2 regions of the Gordonia iterans genome follow, and region 1 is predicted to be linked to the other one. Evidence: predicted binding sites of a transcription regulator. Region 1 holds the regulator's gene; the other holds the start of a gene.
What was found. Region 1 encodes LexA, which represses DNA repair genes until DNA is damaged. Its sites were predicted from a motif close to CGAACANNTGTTCG; they were not measured.
Positions count from the first base shown of each region.

Region 2: C6V83_RS05775 (HNH endonuclease signature motif containing protein) is a predicted target of LexA. The motif match lies at 1,780-1,793, and genes of this name have one in related genera.

Region 1 covers NZ_CP027433.1:2,094,009-2,097,223, forward strand. The annotation lists gene C6V83_RS09605 (putative PEP-binding protein) at 1-1,258, shown strand, start outside; gene lexA (transcriptional repressor LexA) at 1,274-1,972, opposite strand; gene C6V83_RS18720 (LysM peptidoglycan-binding domain-containing protein) at 2,137-2,811, shown strand; gene nrdR (transcriptional regulator NrdR) at 2,867-3,215, shown strand, end outside.
Region 2 covers NZ_CP027433.1:1,242,171-1,245,385, reverse strand. The annotation lists gene C6V83_RS05790 (ABC transporter substrate-binding protein) at 1-49, shown strand, start outside; gene C6V83_RS05785 (alpha/beta hydrolase family protein) at 51-1,019, shown strand; gene C6V83_RS18680 (hypothetical protein) at 1,200-1,673, opposite strand; gene C6V83_RS05775 (HNH endonuclease signature motif containing protein) at 1,811-3,215, shown strand, end outside.

The DNA of each region.
Region 1 (3,215 bases):
CGTCGCCGAGATTCTCGGCCTCCCCGAACCGGGGATCCCGAACCCCGACGAGCCGTCGATCCTGTGTGCCGACGACTTGGCGCCGGCCGACACCGCCGGACTGGATCCCGCTCGCGTGATCGCACTGGCCACCCGGCTCGGCGGACCGTCCAGTCATACGGCGATCATCGCGCGTCAACTCGGTATCCCGTGTGTCGTGGCGATCGCCGAACTCGACCGGATTCCGACCGGGGGCACGGCTTTCGTCGACGGTGAGCGTGGCGTCGTCGGTCTCGACCCGGACGTCGAGGAGGTCGCCGCAGCGGTGGCGAAGGCGCGAGAGGCGGCCGCGGCCGCCTCGGCGTGGAAGGGGCCGGGGCAGACGTCCGACGGTCACCGCGTGCTGATCCTCGCCAACGTCGCCGACGGACCCTCCGCCCGGGCCGCCGCCGAACCGGGGGTCTTGGAGGGTGTGGGCCTGTTCCGAACCGAGCTCGCGTTTCTCGATCGCGGGGACGAGCCGAGCGTCGACGAACAGACTGCTCTCTACCGAGCGGTGATCGACGCGTTCGACGGTGACAAAGTGGTGATCCGGACGCTCGACGCCGGGTCGGACAAGCCGCTTAAGTTCGTGAACCATCCGGATGAGGCCAATCCGGCGATGGGGGTGCGCGGCAACCGCATCGCCACGCCGCACCCGGAGATCCGCATCCATCAGCTCGACGCGATCGCCGCGGCCGCAGCGGCTGCGACGGCTGCACCCTGGGTGATGGCGCCGATGATCGCCACCGTCGCCGAAGCCCGCGAGTTCGCAGCACTGGTCCGCGAGCGAGGGCTGGTCCCGGGAGTCATGGTGGAGGTCCCCTCGGCGGCGGTGCAGGCCGATCAGATCCTGGCCGAGGTCGACTTCGTGTCGGTCGGCACCAACGATCTGACGCAGTACACGATGGCCGCAGACAGGATGTCGCCGGAGCTGGCCGCGCTCACCGATCCCTGGCAGCCGGCTGTGCTGGCCCTCATCGAGCGCGTCGGAGCAGCGGGGACAGCGCAAGACAAGCCAGTGGGCGTCTGCGGTGAAGCGGCGGCCGATCCGCTGCTGGCGTGCGTTCTGGTCGGCCTGGGGGTCACATCGCTCTCTTCGGCTCCGGCGGCGGCGCCCGCCGTCGGACTCAAGCTCGGATCGGTGACGCTCGATCAGTGTCGGGCCGCGGCGAGGGCGGCGGTCGCCGCCGACAGCGCCGCGGGGGCGCGCGACGCCGCTCGCGCCGTCCTCGGTTGACGGTTCCGAACTCGCTCAGACGCGGCGCAGTACGCTCACGACCTTGCCGAGGACCGCGGCGTCGTCGCCGGGGATGGGCTCGAAGTGTTCGTTGTGCGGCATCAGCCAGACGTGACCGTCGACCCGCTTGAAGGTCTTGACCGTGGCCTCGCCGTCGATCATGGCGGCGACGATGTCGCCGTTCTCGGCGACGTTCTGCTGGCGGACCACCACCCAGTCGCCGTCGCAGATGGCTGCGTCGATCATCGACTCGCCGACCACTCGCAGCAGGAAGAGCGAGCCCTCGCCGACCAGTTCCCGGGGCAGCGGGAAGACGTCTTCGACCGCCTCTTCGGCCAGGATCGGACCGCCGGCGGCGATCCGGCCGAGCACGGGGACATAGGCGGCCGAGGGGCGATCGGGCTCGGCCGTGGCATCGGCGCCCGGAGGCGGGGTGCGCTGATCGTCGCGCACGTTCACCGCACGGGGCCGGTGCGGGTCACGCTTGAGCAGCCCCCGCCGCTCGAGGGTGCGCAGCTGGTGCGCCACGGACGAGGTTGAGGTGAGGCCGACGGCCTCACCGATCTCCCGAATGCTCGGCGGGTAGCCGCGTTCCCGCACGGACGAACGGATGTACTCGAGGACTTCGCGCTGCCGCTGGGTCAGCGAGGCCTCCAGGGTCGCGGTCGACAGGTGTGGGTCGACCTTCGACAGGCTCTTGGGTCCGTCGGTCATCGCCGGTCCTTTCCTCGTGCTTGATTCTCGTACGGTCGGTTCACAATTTAGTCGAGTAGGTCACAGAACTCAAACATTTGTTCGACGTGTCGCGACTTTTGTCGGACCCGTGGTGTTAACTGTCGAACAAGAGTTCTTCGAACACACGAACGATGGGAGTTTCGATGACCGAGTCGCTGAAGACCCGCGCGGACCGCACCGGCCAGGAGCGCGCAGCGCACTGCGACGCGAGCCCGATGACCTGCGATGTTCCGGTGGTGCTGAGCCGTTCCACCGAGTCCTGGGGCACTGAATCCGCGGGCTGCCTGACCACCGGTCGCAGTCCCCAGACGCACCGGCGCGCCGTGCGGCTGAGCGCGAACACTCCGATTCGGACGAGCGGTACAGGACACCCGGGCGGTGCCCACGACGTTTCCGGCAGCCGTTCGAACACCGGCCGTTCGACCACCGGGAGTCCGAAGAGCGGTCGTTCGAACAGCCGCCGCTCGGAGCGGTCGCGCCGCGCGCGTCACCGCGGCCTCGTCGAGCACAGCGCGGTCGCCCCGGCGATCGCGCGTCGCCGGCGCTGGGCCGCCGGCTTGCTTCTGGGGGTCGGCTGTGCGGTCGTCGTGGCAGTGCTCGGCGTGGTCGGCGAGGACTACTCGGACGCGGCGACCGGTGCACCCGCTGCGACCGAGGTGGTGCACGTGCGCAGCGGCGAGTCGCTGGCGGCACTTGCTGCGCGCATCGCCCCCGAGGAGCCGACCGCAGCGGTGATCGCCACCGTGCGCGAGCTGAACGATCTTCAGACCGCCGGGCTGCGCCCCGGGCAGGCTCTGCTGGTGCCTGCCTACCGCTAAGGGTGAGACGGTGAGCGGCCGAGTACTGCGGTGGACGGGCAGGTACCCTGAGTGCATGCGATGCCCGTTCTGCAAGAACGACGACACCCGAGTGGTTGATTCGCGCGCGTCGGACGACGGTATGGCGATCCGCAGGCGACGGTCCTGCAGCGAATGCGGGCGCCGTTTCACGACCGTCGAGTCGGCGGTACTCGCCGTGGTCAAACGCAACGGGGTCACCGAACCCTTCTCTCGTGAGAAGGTGATGAAGGGCGTGCGCCGGGCGTGCCAGGGTCGGCATGTCGACGAAGACAAGCTCGCCAAGCTCGCTGAGGCCGTCGAGGACACCGTGCGCTCCTCGGGTTCGGCGGAGGTCCCGAGCAACGAGGTGGGCCTGGCCATCCTGGGGCCGTTGCGTGAACTCG
Region 2 (3,215 bases), 850 kb from region 1:
GGAGGCAGGACTCATCGAAACGTCACTGCTCAACGGAGCTCTGATCTGAGATGGCGGCCGTGCGCAGACTCCTCGTCGTTCTCATCGCCGCGCTGACCGGTCTCGCGCTCATCGCGGGCTGTTCGGAGACCGTCGACGGTCAGGCGGCCCCGGAACCCATCCCGGCCAGTGAGGCGCCGGAGCAGTTCGCCGAGGTGATCGCGTCGTCGAACGTCGACGCGAAGAGGTACGTGTATCCGGTCGCCGACGGCGAGAGCGACCACTCACAGAACTGGGTCGACCTGTTCATGCCGAAAGAGACCGGCGACGACGGCTCGGTCCCGCTGGTGATCCTGATCCACGGCGGTTCGTGGCGGTCGGAGATCGGTGCTGACGTGTTCGTGACCTTCGCGCAGCGGCTCGCTCAGCGCGGGCTGGCCGTCTACAACATCGAGTACCGGCGGCTGGGTTCGGGCGGCGGGTATCCGCAGACGTTCTCCGATGTGGCCGCGGCGGTCGACTTCGTTCCGGAGGTCGCACGCGCGAATCCGGCGATCAATACCGCAGATGCTGTGGTCGTGGGACATTCCGCCGGCGGCCAGCTCGCGATGTGGGCCGGAACCAGACACAAGCTGAACGACGACGAGGTGGGCGCCAAACCCAAGTACCGGCCGACCGCGGTCGTCTCCCTCGCCGGCCCGCTCGACATGCGGACCGCCGTGCGGATGGGCGACGACCGCATCGTCGCCGCTCTCGGCGGCACGCCCGACGAGGTACCGGAGAGGTACGAGTCCGTGGATCCGATCCAGAACATCGATCCGGCGATCCCGATCACCGCGATGGCCGGCGACAAGGACCACGTGGTGCCCGCGGTGGTCTCCAGGAACTACGTCGACGCGGTGAACAAGGACGGCGGCGACGGCACGTTCATCCTGCTCCCGGACACCGACCACGGCTCCATCGTGAATCCCTCCGCCCCGACGTTCTCCCGCGTCCTGGAGACGATCAGTCGAGCCGCGCACAACCACGCCGATCGTTGAGCACCCCCTTCGCTCATTGAGCACCTCCCCTCTTTCGATCGTTGAGAACCCCCTTCGCTCGTTGAGCACCCCCTTCGCTCGTTGAGCACCCCCTTCGCTCGTTGAGCACCTCCGAGCCCGCAAGGGCGAGGAGGTTGTCGAAACGCTCGGCTGGCACGACAGGACTCTGGCGTGACAGGACTACGGACCGGCGGACCAGGTCGAGTTCGGTCCGCCGCACATGATCACCTTGCCCTCAGGATCGACCGCGACCTGATCGTCCGGATGGTTGCACGGGTCGCCGATGTTGTGGACTTCGCCGGAGTTGGGTGCATGCTGCACCCAGCGATATCCCCCGGCTCCCCCGTAGATGCACACGAGACTCTGACCACTGGCGGAGGTCCCGAAACTTCGGGCCTCGGATTCCCAGCACTGACCTCCTTGGACCACCAAGGAACCCGACGGCTGCACCTGGGACGGAGGAGGTGCATGGATCGACGTCGTGGTCGACGGTTGGACCACCACGGATTCGGTGACTGTGACCGGCGGCTCCGCGCGTTCCTCCGAGTTGCTCGAGCTCACGATCAACGTCACGAACACCGCGATCCCGATCGCGAGCAGCGCGGCGACCACACCCAGCACCACACCGATGCCACTCTGTCTACCGTTCGCCATGTCGCCTCCTCAGTCGATACCGCCGCAGGTCGCCTCGATGTGGAACACCGTAGCCGCACGTACCGACAGGGTCGGATCTGTCGTAGGGCAGAGCTAGCCTTCTTATAGAACATCAGTTCGATAAGGAGTAATCCACCATGCACAACGACCTCTTCGATCGGATCCCTGCCGCAGAGTTGAACGACGACGAGCTCGCCGAACGCGTCGTCGGCTACGCATCTCAGATCGCTGCGCTGACCGCCCGCATGCTCGACTACCTCGCCGAGTTCGACGAACGTGAAGCTTGGATGCACGACGGCATCGTCTCCTGCGCTCACTGGCTGGTGTGGCGCGCCGGGATCAGCCTGCGCACCGCGCAAGAGCACGTCCGGATCGCACGATCTCTGCGGGACCTCCCCCTGATCCACGACGAGTTCGGTCTGGGCCGGCTGTCGTATTCGAAAGTGCGCGCGATAACCCGCGTCGCCACTCCCGAGCGCGAACCGGAACTCGTCGCCTTCGCTCAGTCCGCCAGCGCCGCGCAGGTCGAGAAGCTCTGCCGGGGAATCCGGGACGTCGATGAGGCCCTCGACGACGCCGACGATCCCGACGAGGAACCGCCCGCACCCGAATCCTGGGGCCAATGGACGTGGAACCACAACGGAACGCTGTCCCTGTCCATCACTCTCAACGCCGTGGACGGCGCCCATGTGCTCGCGGCACTAGTCCGAGCGGAGTACGAACGTACCCGCGGCCTGGACGACCCCGACCTTCCTGTGCCGCCCGAGCCCCCTTCGCATCCCGGCCAGACCTCCCCGGACGAGCACCCCTCGCCGGTCGAGCACCCCTCGCTGGTCGAGCACCCCTCGCTGGTCGAGCGAAGTCGAGACCCGGGGCGGGCGACCGATCTGTGGCGCAACATCCCCGGCAACATCGCCCCGGCGCTCATCGCCATGGCCGACACGATGTCGAGCGCCATCGACATGCCCGAGGTCGCGGCAGGTGCCGAGATCCTCATCCACGAAGTCGACGAGACCGCCACCGTCGACGAGGGCCCGGAACTGCGTTCCGCGGAACGCGAAGAAGTCGAATGCGGCGCGTCGATCCGGTCGATCGGCCACGACCGGGGCGACAACGTCACCGTCGGCGGGCGCCGGTTGGGTCCAGTGCTGTGGTGGGGTCGCAAGCGGCGGGTCCCCAACGCGGCGCTGGTCCGCACGATCCTCATGCGTGACCGCACGTGCCAGGCTCCCGGCTGCGGTCGTTCCCGCCACCTTCACATTCACCATGTCAAGGCATGGTCTTCCGGCGGTACCACCGACCCGGACAACTTGATCCTGCTCTGCAGCGCACACCATCGGGCACTCCACCACGGAGCATTCTCGATCGAGGCGCTCGGCGATCAGCGCTTCGCGTTCCGCGGAACGCAGGGCGGGCTTCTGATCACCGCGCCCCTCCACGCTGCGCCGCGCAACTGGAAGGCTGACACCCTGGTCGAGTCCGACGGTGTCACTCCGCGGGGCGGCAGTACGTGCAACTACGGCTACGCCACAGAGGTCATTT